DNA from 2 places in the Parabacteroides sp. AF17-3 genome. Region 2 is predicted to be linked to the other one. Evidence: riboswitches for the same ligand, from Rfam matches in the RefSeq annotation. Region 2 holds a riboswitch; the other holds the start of a gene.
The links. Region 2 has a riboswitch for cobalamin ahead of DWW91_RS16855 (TonB-dependent receptor). Riboswitches for the same ligand answer to the same signal wherever they lie in the genome.
Positions count from the first base shown of each region.

Region 1 (7,801 bases), on a different contig from region 2:
TACGATCGCAAACAGGGCAACACCTTCTACCAATGCACCCATGATAAGCATGGACGTACGGATGTCACCGGCTGCCGACGGTTGGCGGCTGATACCTTCGACGGCACCTTTACCGATCAATCCGATACCTATACCTGCACCGATAGCAGCTAATCCTGCTCCTACTGTTGCTCCAAGTTTAGCGATGCCTGCACCGGCTGCTGCTTGTAATAAAATTGCTGATAACATAACTCTCAATCTTTAAAATTAGTAATCTTATTATTAATAAATATGTTTGTTCATTCCCGTACTTTGGCCAATCCGATATAGTTGGCCGACAACAGGGTGAATATATAGGCCTGAAGGCATGCCACCAGCAGTTCGAGACAGTTCATAAACACGGTGAACAATACGGATACGATTGTCATCGTGCCGTTTATGGCTGTTCCCATCGAAGCGGTGATGAATATCAGGCAAGTCAACGCCAGAATGATTGTATGTCCGGCCATGATATTGGCAAACAGACGGATCATCAGGGCGAACGGCTTGGTGAGTATGCCGAAAAATTCCACGAAGGGCATGATCGGCAACGGTAACTTCAGGAAGATAGGGGCGTTGGGCCAGAATATCTCCTTCCAGTATTCCTTGGTAGCGAACAGGTTCACTGCCAGGAATGTACATAAGGCCAGCACGGCGGTAATTGTGATATTACCGGTGATATTGGCTCCTCCCGGGAAAATCGGAATAATACCGATCAGGTTGTTTATCAGGATGAAGAAGAAGACCGTCAGCAGATAAGAAGAGAAAGGCTTATATTCTTTGCCGATTCCTTCCTTCACTACGCCGTCATGTATGAACATGACCGCCATCTCCATCAATCCGGTAAATCCTCCGGGGGCTTCATACGGATGCTTTTTATACCAGCGGGCGGTACGCAGCACGATGAAAAGCAGTAAGCCGCAACTGAGAAGCAGGCCGCATACGTTTTTGGTAAGCGACAAGTCCCAGGGCTTTACTTCTTCGCCTCTGCTGTTTTTTTCTACCACCTTTCCGGCATGTTTACCTTCATTGGCGATGTAATAGTTATGATGCACATTGCCATGATGCAGGTGTGAGGAGAGGAACAAGTCCCATCCGCGTTCTTCGCTTTTCAGCAGGACGGGCAGCGGTATGGAAATCTCTTTCCCGTTCCACTCCGTGATGTGCCAGGTGTAGGCATCCTTGATGTGTGAGAATACGATATCCTGCACATCTACCTCACCTTGTTTCGCATCCGTGGAGGCGCTTACCGGAAAGCTGATGCAAACCAGTAACAAGAAAGTAAACCAAAACAGGCTGTTATTTTTTATTCTGTTCATCTTTTTCTTTTTTCTCACTATTCATTCTCTTTTTCTCAAACAGATACAATGTATATGTTTCCAGTACAAGATAAATGAAATAGAACAACATCATCGTGAAGCCAAAGGCTTTCAGGTTCTGTCCGACCAAAGCGGCATAAAGCCACAGGAAAACCAGTGCGAGCGTGAATTTGCAAAGGCGGACTACCATATAAGTAACAACCGTAACGTCTCCGTGTTTCCGTTTGACATGATCCAGAAAGTAGATCATAAACATGCTGCTTAGCCAGTAAAACACCGGTATCGAAGGATACCACTCATAATAATGCGAAGGCCAGATGGTGTATAACAGGCCTCCCAGTGCGACGCCGATAACTACATTAATAAAGGTAGTCAAGCCCATTAGCTTCATTCTTAATCTACCGCTCATGATCGTATTTTTTTATTCGATGCATACGGACAGGATATCGCCTTTTATCTCGACGAATCCGCTCTGTATTTTTATTTCTTGTTCTTTCTTTTCATTTGTCTGGTACCGGATAACTCCTTCTTCCAGGGCAGCGATCATCGGAGCGTGATGGGGCAGGACGTCGAACGAGCCTGCCGTACCCGGAAAGGATACATAATTTGTCTCTCCTTTGAATAAAACGCCACTAGGGGATATGATTTCCAGTTCCATACGTTTTTAATTTGCTTGTTCTGCCAGTTTCTTTCCTTTTTCAATCACATCTTCAATCGTTCCTACATTCAGGAAGGCCTGTTCAGGGATATCGTCGGTTTCACCGTCCATGATCATATTGAATCCGCGGATGGTGTCTTCGATAGAGACCATTACGCCCGGTACGCCGGTGAATTGTTCCGCCACGGCAAAAGGTTGCGACAGGAAACGTTGTACACGGCGGGCGCGGTTAACCGTTTGGCGGTCCTCGTCCGAAAGTTCCTCCATACCCAGGATAGAGATAATATCCTGTAACTCCTTGTTACGCTGGAGTATCTGTTTCACACGCTGTGCCGTTTCGTAATGTTCCTTGCCTACGACCAGCGGGTCGAGGATGCGGGATGTCGATTCCAGCGGGTCGACTGCCGGATAGATACCCAGTTCGGTAATCTTACGGCTCAGCACGGTGGTAGCATCCAGGTGTGTAAAGGTCGTTGCCGGTGCCGGGTCGGTCAAGTCGTCTGCCGGTACGTAAACAGCCTGCACGGAGGTGATGGAACCTTTTTTCGTCGAGGTGATACGTTCCTGCATGGCTCCCATTTCGGTAGCCAGTGTCGGCTGATAACCAACTGCCGACGGCATACGTCCCAACAGGGCGGATACTTCGGAACCGGCTTGCGTGAAGCGGAAAATATTATCTATAAAGAATAATATATCGCGAGTCTCGCCTTCCGGAGCCAGGTCGCGGAACGATTCGGCGATGGTCAGTCCCGAGAGGGCGACCGACGAACGTGCTCCCGGCGGTTCGTTCATCTGTCCGAACACCAGTGTCGCCTGCGATTTAGCCAGTTCTTCGTGGTCTATCTTCGACAGGTCCCAATGACCGGCTTCCATACTTTCCTTAAATTCTTTACCGTAACGGATTACATTCGACTGTATCATTTCGCGCAACAGGTCGTTACCTTCACGGGTACGTTCACCCACGCCGGCGAAAACAGAAAAACCGTTATTCTTTTTGGCAATGTTATTGATCAGTTCCATGATAAGAACCGTCTTTCCGACTCCGGCGCCACCGAACAACCCGATTTTACCTCCTTTGGAATAGGGTTCCAGCAGGTCGATCACCTTGATACCGGTGTAGAGCACCTCTTTGCTGGTTGTCAGATCTTCAAACTTCGGCGGCTCACGATGGATAGGGAGAGCTCCTTTTTTATCCAGCATTTTCATCCCGTCGATCGGATCGCCTGTCACGTTCATCAAACGCCCCTTTACCTGATCGCCGACCGGCATGGTAATGGGCGAACCGCATGATACGGCTTCCATTCCTCGTTGCAGTCCGTCTGTCGTATCCATAGCGACTGTACGGACTGTGTTTTCCCCAATGTGCTGCTGAACTTCCACGATCAGTATTTTCCCATTAGGACGGGTTATCTCCATGGCGTCATGAATACGTGGTAGCACTATTTTCTCTTCTTTTTCATTATCGAAGTGAATATCCACGACTGGACCGATAACCTGCGAAACATAACCTTTTGTTTCTCCCATACAATTCTTTTTAAACCTCGTCAATATATTTTTTCAACCGTGCAATATTACGAAAACAACCTGTCGGAAACCGGAACATATTACTTTTTTGGCTTTTTTGCATTTAGTTAAACTTTAAACTAATTTTGTAGTCATTCCGAAATGAACCAATTGTTTTGCGATATGGAACAATTTGAGGAAAAATTACGCTGTTTTTTGAAGAATAAGGGTTGGCATTTTGTGTGCGGAGTGGTTTGGGGGATGGTGGTATGATCTGTTAAATTATATTACCAGAAGTAGTATTTTAAATTATCAGGTATAGTAATTGATATTATTTGTACTTTTGCCACCGGATTATGGTGTAACGGTCTGGCTTCCGCCGGCCGTTAGTAATAGGGAATCCGGTGCAAATCCGGAACTGTACCCGTAGCTGTAAGTTCTGTAACCCCGGCAAATCTTGTTGCCACTGAGGATTTTAGGATCCTTGGGAAGGCGGCCGATCATGGGAGAACAAGTCAGAAAACCTGCCATTATTCTGTAATATGCAATACCTCGGGTAAAGGTGTTGATAGACCTGAGTATATATAGCTTAAACCAAATATAATTGGATATATAAGCAATATCTGTCAGTATTAATCAATGCTCAATAAAGCAATACAGAGTTTATAGTCATTATTGAGATCGGAATTAGGAAAAATTTGTTCAGATCTAATAATTACCGTGTTGCTAACAGTTGAGTAAAAAATATCTTGTAAAAGGTATATATTATTACATGAGATTTCGTTTGTTTTTTTATTATTTATGTAAATTATTATATTATGAAGAAGAAAACTGTTTTATTTTTGCTTGCATTAGTTTTTATTTCTTGTAATAAAGAGGACGATCAAAGGGAATATCCTGAAAGTGATAGTGAAAAAGGAATTGTTTTAAAAGAGCGAGATCCTGATTATCCTTGGGTACCAATAGAGAATACTAAGTCGCACTCTCAATTTTCTCCCCGGTTGTTAGTAACATTTGATAAATGTCTGGGAAGAGCATATAAAGATGATTTTTTTCCTGTAGGTACAATAGAAAATGTAACTTATTCAGTAGTTGATATTGAAAAATTATCCAAAGATAAACCAAGTTATTTTTTAACTAAAAATCTTAATGAAGGTATTGCTAATAGCTTTGCTTATTCAGATTTTCAAAGGTATACAGAGAAATCTAGTATGAGTAAAAAAATCAATGGGGGATTTTCTTTAAATTTAGGTTTATTTTCTATCGGGGCAAAAAGAAAAATGAGTAGAATATTTACTAATTCAACTCTTAATGAAGAAAATAGAGTTTTTGGAGAGTTGGATGTTATTTATAAAAGATCTCAGTATGTAATGCAAATGAGCTCACGTATTAGGAAAGAAATTATTTTGAATTATTTATCAAGTGATTTTAAAGATGAGTTATATGGAACAACTCCAACTGAGCTATTTTACAATTATGGTGGATTTGTGTTGTCCGATTTTATAACAGGAGGACGTGCCTCAGTTGTATACACGGGGTTGCATAAGAAAAATATATCTGAAGAAACAAACGAAAAGGATATGAATACAGATATAAATGCTTCTTATGGTTTTAAAATGAAAAACGGTTCTGAGGTGTCCGGCGAATTAGGCCTTGGTAAAAGTTATTCAAATGGTTCAACTAGTTCTAATGAATTGACATCAATGATGGTTTCTGTTAAAACAATAGGAGGTGGTGCTGAATTTGCTAGTTTTACCCCTCCTAAGAATATAAATGATTTAAATGTTAATCTTTCTAATTGGTTGAGTACTTTAAATAATGAAGATAAACATAGTATTGTTGACATTTCGGAGAATGGACTTATCCCACTAGCTGATTTTGTTATGGAAGAAAATCTGAAAAAAGGTTTATTAGATTGTTATAAATCAGAAATAACAGCTTTTCCCACACTGCAAGAACCATATATAAATATACGTTTGACTTATATTTCAGGTCAAATAGGGGTTTTTCAGACTAGTTTAATAACACGTTTTAATGATGATGTTATTATTAAGTCAAAATATTTATATATGGGACAAGCCAATGAGTATATTCAAAGTGAAATAGCACGAGTAAGTAATATTTATGGTTTGAAGATAGTGAGTGATAATACTCCTTTTAAATATAAAATTAGTGTGTATTGTGATGGCCTGGATGAAACAAAAATGGTTAAATATATTGATTCTATTAATAATACTATTTATCTGCTTTGTTCAGAGGGAAAGAATAAATATGGATATTCGATACATGCAGATAAACTATTAGATGATTATGCCATAAGGGATTTTGTAAATCGTTTATCTCCAACAAATATTGATCCATTGGATTTGTTTAATTATACAATTATTGCCTTATGAACAACGATTCATAAGGCAATATATAAATACTTACAATATAGGACGTGAACATAGTAAATTTATTGTAAGTATTATATATTGATAATTGCTTTTTTATTTGTTTTTAATTCTAATTTTTTAGAATATGAAGGTGGAAATATGGTTGATTTAATGTCTGAACATGAAGTATTTATTTTATTAATTAGTTAAAGTGTATTGGCATGTTTAATATAAACTTTTTAATGATTTTTATTGTGGAATTGTTTATATCTACATATACGTTTTCACAGCAGATAGATACAACGACTTATTTCCAACTATCTGAAATAGAAGTAATAGGGAATATCTCTCCCTCTATTGTTCGTGAAGCCACCCCTTTGCAGGTGATGGATCGTGTAGACATCGAACGGTTGGGAGTACAAAATCTCTCGGAAGTCGTCAAACATTTCTCTGGGGTGACCGTCAAGGATTATGGTGGAATAGGAGGGTTGAAAACCGTTTCCGTTCGAAGCTTGGGAGCACAACATACCGCTGTCAGTTATGACGGAGTAACAATTACCGATGCCCAAAGTGGTCAGGTAGATATCAGCCGCTTCTCGCTGGATAATGTAGAAATGGTTTCCTTATCCATTGGCCAGACTGATGATATCTTCCAGACGGCACGTATGTGTGCATCGGCTGGTGCGTTGAGTATCAAATCATTGCGCCCGGATTTTCTTACAAAACCGTTTCGTCTGAATGCTCAGGTAAAGACCGGCTCTTTCGGTATGGTGAATCCTTATATACTTTACGAACAAAAGCTGGGAAAGAAATGGGGCGCTTCTTTGAATGGAGATTATTTGAGGGCGGACGGGAATTATCCTTTTACACTGACGAATGTGTCGCAAGTAGAAAACTTGAAGCGACACAATAGCGATATCGAATCCTGGCGTACGGAATTAAACCTTTGGGGAGATTTGGGACGTGGAGGAAATTTATCTGTAAAAGGATATTATTTTGATTCCGAGCGAGGATTACCAGGTTCTGTCGTTTTATACAATGATTATGCCGGTCAACGATTATGGGATAAGAATGCTTTTATCCAAGCTCATTATAAAAATCAATTAAGTAAGAAATTCGCATTGCAAGCTCAGGTTAAATTTAATTATGCCTGGAACCGCTTCAAAGATGTGAACAATAAATATGAAAATGGAGTACAGATCGATAATTACACGCAGCGGGAGTATTATGCTTCGGTAGCCGGACTGTATACACTGTCCGATCGTCTCTCTTTTTCGCTTATAGAAGATTTTTTTGTAAATACATTAGATAACACCTTGCCCGAATGCCCATTCCCTACCCGTAATACCTCTTTAACTTATCTGGCAGGACAGTATAAAGATAACCGGTTGACAGTGACAGCAAGTGTTTTAGGTACTTATATGACGGAAAACGTGGAATCCGGTGATCGTCCGGCCGACCGTAAGCGGTTATCTCCAGCTGTGAGTGCATCCTGGCGTATTCTGCCGGAAGAAAATCTGCGTGTCCGTGTTTCCTATAAAGATATATTCCGTGTTCCTACTTTTAATGATCTGTACTATCTGCGAATGGGAAATACAAATCTAAAACCGGAAAAGGCAACGCAATACAATTTAGGGCTGACCTGGAGCGGAAATTTTTCTGTTTTTCGTTTCCTGAGTCTTTCTGCTGATGGGTATTACAACCAGGTAGACGATAAGATCGTAGCCATGCCTACTATGTTTGTATGGAAGATGATGAACATGGGAAAAGTCTCTATCGGAGGGGCAGATGTCAATCTTCTGGCAGAGATTCCATTGTTTGAAAAAATAGAGGCACAAATTCAAGCCAATTATACGTTCCAAAAAGCAATAGATATAACAAAGGAGACGGCAAAGAACTATCGTCACCAGATCCCCTATACTCCTAAA
Region 1 is NZ_QTMM01000009.1:57,745-65,545, forward strand. Features, by position in the region: gene atpE (ATP synthase F0 subunit C) at 1-228, opposite strand, end outside; gene atpB (F0F1 ATP synthase subunit A) at 279-1,337, opposite strand; gene DWW91_RS13345 (hypothetical protein) at 1,318-1,746, opposite strand; gene DWW91_RS13350 (F0F1 ATP synthase subunit epsilon) at 1,759-1,995, opposite strand; gene atpD (F0F1 ATP synthase subunit beta) at 2,002-3,519, opposite strand; cobalamin riboswitch at 3,839-4,045, shown strand; gene DWW91_RS13360 (MAC/perforin domain-containing protein) at 4,317-5,894, shown strand; gene DWW91_RS13365 (TonB-dependent siderophore receptor) at 6,116-7,801, shown strand, end outside.
Region 1: another riboswitch for cobalamin. It lies ahead of DWW91_RS13360 (MAC/perforin domain-containing protein); the one in region 2 lies ahead of DWW91_RS16855 (TonB-dependent receptor).

Region 2 (7,801 bases):
CTAAGTAAAATACCCTTTTACATCAGCGGAACGGGACTTATCATTAATATGATACTCGACCCGGTATTCATTTTTGTATTCGATATGGGAACAGCCGGAGCCGCCTGGGCAACCTGGTTATCGCAAGCCACGGTATGTGCCATTTTTGTATATCAGTTAAAATGGAGAAGCAGGTTACTGGGAGGATTCTCCTTCTTCGTCAGACTAAAGAAAAACTATTCACAAAGAATTCTGCAACTGGGCCTGCCGGTAGCCATGCTGAACACGCTATTTGCCATCATCAACATTTTCATGGCACGCACAGCCTCCACTTACGGTGGACATATCGGCCTGATGACACTCACCGCCGGAGGACAGATTGAAGCGATAGCCTGGAACACCTCCCAGGGATTCAGCACGGCACTGAGTGCTTTCGTCGCCCAGAACTATGCAGCCTCCGAAAAGAACAGGGTGCTGGAAGCCTATCACACGACATTGAAGATGACGACTGTATTCGGTATTCTGTGTACCTTATTATTCGTCTTTTACGGCAGCGAAGTCTTCTCACTGATCGTCCCCCAGAAGGAAGCCTTCGAGGCCGGAGGTATTTTCCTGCGAATAGACGGATATTCGATGTTGTTCATGATGCTGGAGATCACTATGCAGGGCTTGTTCTACGGAACAGGACGGACGGTTCCCCCTGCAATCATCAGCATTACTTTCAACTCGCTGCGTATACCGATGGCTATTGTATTATCCGCCATGGGATTGGGAATCGTCGGTGTATGGTGGGCAATCAGTATCTCCAGCATGCTGAAAGGAATCGTTTCCTTTATCTGGTTCAGGGCCTTACAAAAGAAGATATTGAAGTGAGAAGTTTATTTTGATAAATGAAGTAATATTGATTTATATCATTACATTTGCGATTAGTAATAATCATAAAATAAACCTGCTATGAATGAAATACGAATTATTCAAAGTAAGATCTATGAAATAAGAGGTCAAAGAGTCATGCTGGATTTTGATTTAGCTGAACTTTATCAAGTAGAAACACGAAGACTTAATGAAGCTGTGAAAAGGAATATAAAGCGATTCCCTAAAGATTTTATGTTCCAACTCAATGTCGATGAGTGGATAATCTTGAAATCGCAATTTGCGACATCAAGATGGGGAGGTACCCGCAAACTGCCGTATGCTTTTACTGAACAAGGATTGGCAATGCTCTCTGGTGTGTTAAATTCAGATATAGCCATACAGGTCAATATTAACATTATGCGTGCTTTTGTGGCTGTCCGGCAAATGATAGCCAATCCTACAGTCGATAAAACAACAAAACTTCAACAGGAAGTCAATGAACTCAAAGAATACATCGAAGAGGTATTTACCGACTACAATGATATCAATGAAGATACCCGGATACAATTGGATCTGATCAATAAAACACTGGCGGAATTGCAGGTACAAAAGAAGCTATCTGATAAACCGCGCAATCCGGTAGGATTCGTAAAGCCGAAGTGATTGTGGTGCAGTCATTTCGAACATTTTCTCTCTAACACTATAGACCTGGCTATAACAGCACTATAGTATCACTATGACTAACACGGTGTGCTATCTACAATAACACTACTGTCCTACATTTAAACTTGTAGTATGCCGGATCAGGACACCCCCGAAAAAAACATAGGACCTTTGACTTCAAAACATATATGTTTTGTAATCAAAGGTCCCTTATTTACAAATCAAAACACCTATACCTTGTAACCGGTAGTTACCCTTTGTCCAATGGATGACTACCGGCTGAACCTGAAAGATAATTATTCAGCATCTTCGTTATCAAGTACACGGATCTGCTCAAAGTAATAGCCTTCAGCAATATCAGCACCTTTTTCAACGTTACCTGTCTTTATATCATAAATATAGATACAAGGGTTGGTGTTTTCCGGATTAACACCGATATAAGCCTTACCGTCAACAATTGCCGTACGTTGAGAGAAACGGCCACCACTGTATGGAAGATCCTTTCCGTTGTATTGTACACGGCTGCTGGTTTTCGTATTAAGGTCGATGACTGTATAATAATGGCTATAGCTGTCAATATCCATGCCAAGATCATCCTGGCGGGCATAAGCAAGCACTTTTCCGTCTCCCAGGTATTCAAGAGAAATCAGTTTTCCGGCATTGGTGAAAGCATTGTATGTAGGATCAAAGTCTTTCTCACCGGCCTTAATACGAATCAGATGGCTCTTTTCCGTCCCATCTTCATTTTCAGAGAAGCAAGCCAGATAAAGATTTCCGGATTCATCAACCAATGTACATTTCTGCAATAATTCACCATAAGCACTACCTACCATCTGGTGAGCTATCGTGTTCTGGATATTGCTTTCTACTGCCATTGTTTCTACATTAATCACAGTAGTAAAGAAGAAAGGTGTTGTATCGCCACGTTTACTTTTCTTACCCAAATAGAAATATATCAGCTTATTATCGCTTTTACGATAAGACAAAATACCGGAAGTCGAGAACAACTTATCACCTTCTGGAAGAGGTATATCAAGAATACCTTCTTCAATTAAAGACATATTAGTAGTATTCAGTTTCGTCCAGATAATCTTGTCTCCATCCCCGTTAGAAGCCATAATCACCAGCGTATTGTCGTCAATCCAGGCATGTGTATATTTACGGGTATCATAAGTATTCGTACCTTCGCTAAAAGGATAAGACTGAATATTCTTGATGGTATTATCAGACAATATGTACTTTGATATACGATCACCTGATACAGGTACCTGATAATAATATTTCCCTTTGACAATGGTTTCCAGAGACATTACCGAGTGAACCTCAGTGCCATCTCCTTTAAAGTCAATGGGAGTTGAGCCAGCAGTAAGAGAATCTATACTTTTAACCAGCGTTTGAACATCACGTCCCATGCCACCATGTTTATCCAGAGCAATCCAGATGTCAAAGTGATAGTTCTTTGGCTCAGGAGTAGGTTCCGGGGTCGGCTTAGGATCGTCATCGTTAGAACAAGCATTGAAAGACAATGTAACCATTGCCATAATGAATGCATAAAATAGTAACTGAAACTTTTTCATTTGTATGAATATTTAATTATTAATTAATGAATAATCTGAATTTGGCAAAAAACGCACGTCCAGGTTTCTGGAGTTTGTAATTATCATAAGCGGTAGAGTCAAATAGATTGCTACATTCCAACGATATATTGTAACGCTGTTTATTCCACGAATAGGTCACATTTACATTCGATATATTCTGGGTCGGGATACGCGATTTACTCTCGATAGCACCATAAGCCTCCCAGGAAAGATAAAACCAGTGTATCCATTGCCAGGAATACCCGATACGGAGATCGTCGTCCTTCTGGGCCAGATCATGAAATGTATAACTGACATCCGCATTACTATAAAACCAGGGGCGATTGGGTACGCGGTTTTTATAAGTAGCCGAAGGTTTACCGTCTGTCTTGTACTTTTTCTGGTCGCGGGCTTCATTGTAACTGGCATTGACCACTATCCGGAGGCTGTTTTTCCAGTTATATCGGACTTCGCCTTCAGCTCCCTTGATATGTACCGCCGGTATATTTTCATATTGCATCATCCCCTCTTTTTCAGAAACCGTTGCCTGGATGAAATCGTCTACAAAGCGTAAAAATCCATTCGCCTCATAGTAAAATGAATGACCGGAAGCAGGATGCCAATTACCAAAAAGGCCGAAGTTAATATTGTCACTGCTTTCCGGATTAAGGGCGAGATTCGGATAGATAGTCGTTCCGTTTCCAAGCAACTCCCGAGACAGAGGCAGCCGCACACTATGTTCAAAAGAGGCTTTAGCAGACAACGCTTCCCAACATATAAAACGCCAGCCGAATCCGCCTCCCCAGTAATTTTTAGTCGCATTCCTGTCAACCTCATCCGAACCTGTTATCCATGAAAGATCATTCTGCTCGACAGATGTTGCGTTGATATAATCCTTGACAAATAACGTACTCTCCCATCTTCCGTCGAAAAACGACTGGTTGTAGGTCAACCCGAGGATATGTTTGGTTAAAACATCATTGGTCGGTTCAAATGTTTCATCAATATCGTCGCGGCGATTGTTTCCGGTACGGTTGAGTAAATAGTTCAGGCTGAAGGAATGATGGCGGTTGATAGTATAATCAACACCTCCGCGGAAAATTGTCAGAGGCCGGTCATAATGACGCATGGATCGTCCGCGACCGTTGATCTCATTACGGGACGACGGGGTAAAACCGCCGTCCCAGTTATAAATACGATAGGCAGTATCAACAGTCAGCGAGCGATCCCAGGTATGGGATAACGATGCACTGGTATTGATCTTATCAAAACGCTTCTGATAACGGGCTGAAATATTCCAAGCACTGCCGCGACGCTCTGCATCTCCGATGACCTTAGTCTGGATAGAACCGGTCTGCAACTCCTTATCTACTTTGGAATAAGAGCCGGAAACAAAGAAAGCATCTGCCCAGGACTTATCGACAAAGCCGGCTTCAAGTTGCCCCAGCAAGGAAAAATAATCATCATGGAACCGTTTGCGGTTGACTTCAATATAGTTACGGCTATCTGCATCCCAGACCTCGACACCTTTCATCATATAATCATTTTTCGAGTAATTGACACCGACAGTCGGTTTCATGATCAATCCAGTCTTCGGCTCTACGAACTGACCATTCAGATCAGCCCGATGCGTGTGAAACGAGCCGATGCCGTAAGAGGCATCGAGATAATTTTTCTTGTCTTGATTGGTGATGATGTTGATAGCTCCTCCCAAAGCATCGGCCCCCAGGCTGGCAGGAACTACTCCTTTATATATCTCGACCCGGTCAATAATATTTACAGGCAAATTGGCCAGTGAAATACCGCTACCTTTTGCATCCAGCGGCATACCGTCAATAAAATATCTCACCGAATTACCCGACAGCCCGTTAATGGAGAGGTCAAAATCGGAACCTACCCCTCCTTCTTCCCTGATCTTGATGCCAGCTGTCCGGTTAACCATTTCGTTCAGGTTCTTCAAGGAACTGATCTGTGGTTTTATATCCAACGCATTGACGGTCAGGGCACCTTCCTTGACCTTCTGTGTTTTCGATTTGCCATACACCTCAACAGTGTTCAGGGTTACGGAATTTTCTTCCATAACGAAATCGAGCGTTTTGTTTCTACGGATATCGAGAATTGTTTTTATTGTATTATAACCCAACAAGGTAATTATAAGAGTATGCTTTCCGGGTTTCAGACTTAGTGAATAGCGCCCCCGGTCGTCGGTATATGTCCCTGCCGTCGTATTTTCGATGGCAACAGTAACCATAGGAAGCGGAGCACCATCTTCTCCCCTCACCTCTCCGGACAGCGTAACCCTGTCTTGCGCCGCAAGACTTACAGGGAACAAACAAATAAACAACAAAAATACATGTATGAAACCTCTCATCCCATCAAAAACATTATATATTAACGACAGGCTTTCGATAAAACAGAATGGACCACATGAACAGTCGGAACTCCCTACCAAATACAGTCAAGTCCTTACTTACATGTTTTTCAGCCTTATTCCTCGAAAGCTTAAAACTACTGATTCTGGCAGGTCTTCTGACTTACTCCATCATTGAACGTCCTTCCCATTCATTGCGAACAGTGGATTGAGTTGTGTTCAACGACTTTGGCGGAGCTTACAGCAGCGGGTCTGTTCAGGATTTTCACCTGATTCCCTTTTCATCACTTTTCCGTAGAACTGGATTTGTGACACCAAAACCGAGGACAAAGGTAAAGATTATTTTTAAACAGTACCCTATTTTTTATAAATGATCGTAGATTTGTATTAATGGAACGAACTATTCTTTACTTTTGTCAGCAGAATATAATTACATAGCAAACATTTAATAATATGAGCAATTCATTCAAGCCGGCAACTTTGTGTGTGCAGGGTGGCTGGCAACCTAAAAAAGGAGAACCTCGCGTTCTGCCTATCTATCAGAGTACTACCTTCAAGTATGAGACCAGCGAACAAATGGCGAAACTGTTCGATCTGGAAGAGAGTGGTTATTTCTATACCCGTCTGCAAAACCCGACCAACGATGCCGTAGCATCCAAGATCGCCGCTTTGGAAGGTGGTGTGGCAGCAATGCTGACTTCATCGGGACAGGCTGCCAACTTCTTTGCCTGTTTCAATATCTGCGAAGCCGGCGACCATATCGTAAGCGCAACCGGTATTTATGGCGGGACATACAATCTGCTGTCCGTTACCCTGAAAAAGCTGGGCATCGAATGTACATTCATCGACCAGGATGCCAGTGAAGAAGAAATCAGCAAAGCGTTCCGCCCGAATACGAAGTTATTGTTCGGCGAAACGATCTCCAACCCGGGAGTGATGGTACTGGATATTGAAAAGTTTGCCCGTATCGCTCACAAACATGGCGTTCCATTGATCGTCGACAATACATTTGCCACACCGATCAACTGCCGCCCATTCGAATGGGGTGCCGATATCGTTACGCATTCTACGACCAAATATATGGACGGACATGCGACTGCCGTCGGAGGTTGTATCGTCGACAGCGGTAACTTCGATTGGGAAGCGCATGCAGACAAATACCCGGGCCTCTGCCAGCCGGATGACTCCTATCATGGCCTGACTTACACAAAGACATTCGGGAAACTGGCATATATCACCAAGGCTACCAGCCAGTTGATGCGTGACCTGGGTTCTATCCAGTCTCCGCAAAATGCTTTCCTGCTGAACCTGGGACTGGAAACATTGCATCTGCGTATGCCGCAGCATTGTAAAAATGCACTGGCCGTAGCTAAATGGCTTCAGAATTGCGACAAGGTAGCCTGGGTAAACTATCCGGATCTGGAAGGAAATAAATATTACGAACTGACAAAGAAATATCTTCCGAACGGTTCATGCGGTGTCCTGTCATTCGGACTGAAAGGCGGACGCGAGGTAGCTATCAAGTTTATGGACAGTTTGAAGCTGGCTGCTATCGTTACTCATGTGGCCGATGCCCGTACTTGTGTGCTTCATCCGGCAAGCCATACGCATCGCCAGTTGACCGACGAACAATTGAAGGAAGCCGGTATCGCTCCGGACCTGATCCGTTTCTCTGTCGGCATCGAAAGTGCGGATGATATCATAGCGGATATCGAGCAGGCTTTAAATCAGTAATCAATAGTTATTCAACAGGAAATCGTATTGTATAGAATACGGTTTCCTATTAAACATAATGAACTCCATTTCCAGGAGCTCCTTAAAAACAAAACCCCGATGGTATTAGATACCGCCGGGGTTGTTTTTTGTCCATTTCCTCCCTTCGCAGGGATACTCATGGATGAACTTTATTTTATTTTTATTACTAAAATTACGCTTCCAATCTGTTCGCCTTCACAGGCTACTTGCCCTTCCCCATAGGGGAAAGGCAGAGAAGCTTTATATTGTTTAATTATTCTTTAATTCTTATTTTACGATTGCTTTAACAGCAGCTTCGCCTTCAACAGCTACAACTACGATACCTGCAGGAGCAGAGATAGTTGCTTCGTCAGAAGAAAGAACTGTGCTAGCAATTGTCTGACCAAGAACGTTGCTGATAGTAACAGTCTTATTAGCAGCACCCTTGATTGTGATGTCACCGTTACCAGCGATTACAGTTACAGCAGAAGTTGTGATATCCTCAGTATCTGTAGCCATTTCATCATTTTCGATGTTTTCAACATTGAAAATAAGAGCACCGTCACCACCAGTCTTAGCATTGTTGAATTCAGATTTTTCGTCTGTCAATACAATGCAACCA
Region 2 is NZ_QTMM01000012.1:191,136-198,936, forward strand. Features, by position in the region: gene DWW91_RS16840 (MATE family efflux transporter) at 1-852, shown strand, start outside; gene DWW91_RS16845 (ORF6N domain-containing protein) at 934-1,497, shown strand; gene DWW91_RS16850 (hypothetical protein) at 1,794-3,074, opposite strand; gene DWW91_RS16855 (TonB-dependent receptor) at 3,094-5,445, opposite strand; cobalamin riboswitch at 5,576-5,779, opposite strand; gene DWW91_RS16860 (O-acetylhomoserine aminocarboxypropyltransferase/cysteine synthase family protein) at 5,899-7,179, shown strand; gene DWW91_RS16865 (DUF6383 domain-containing protein) at 7,468-7,801, opposite strand, start outside.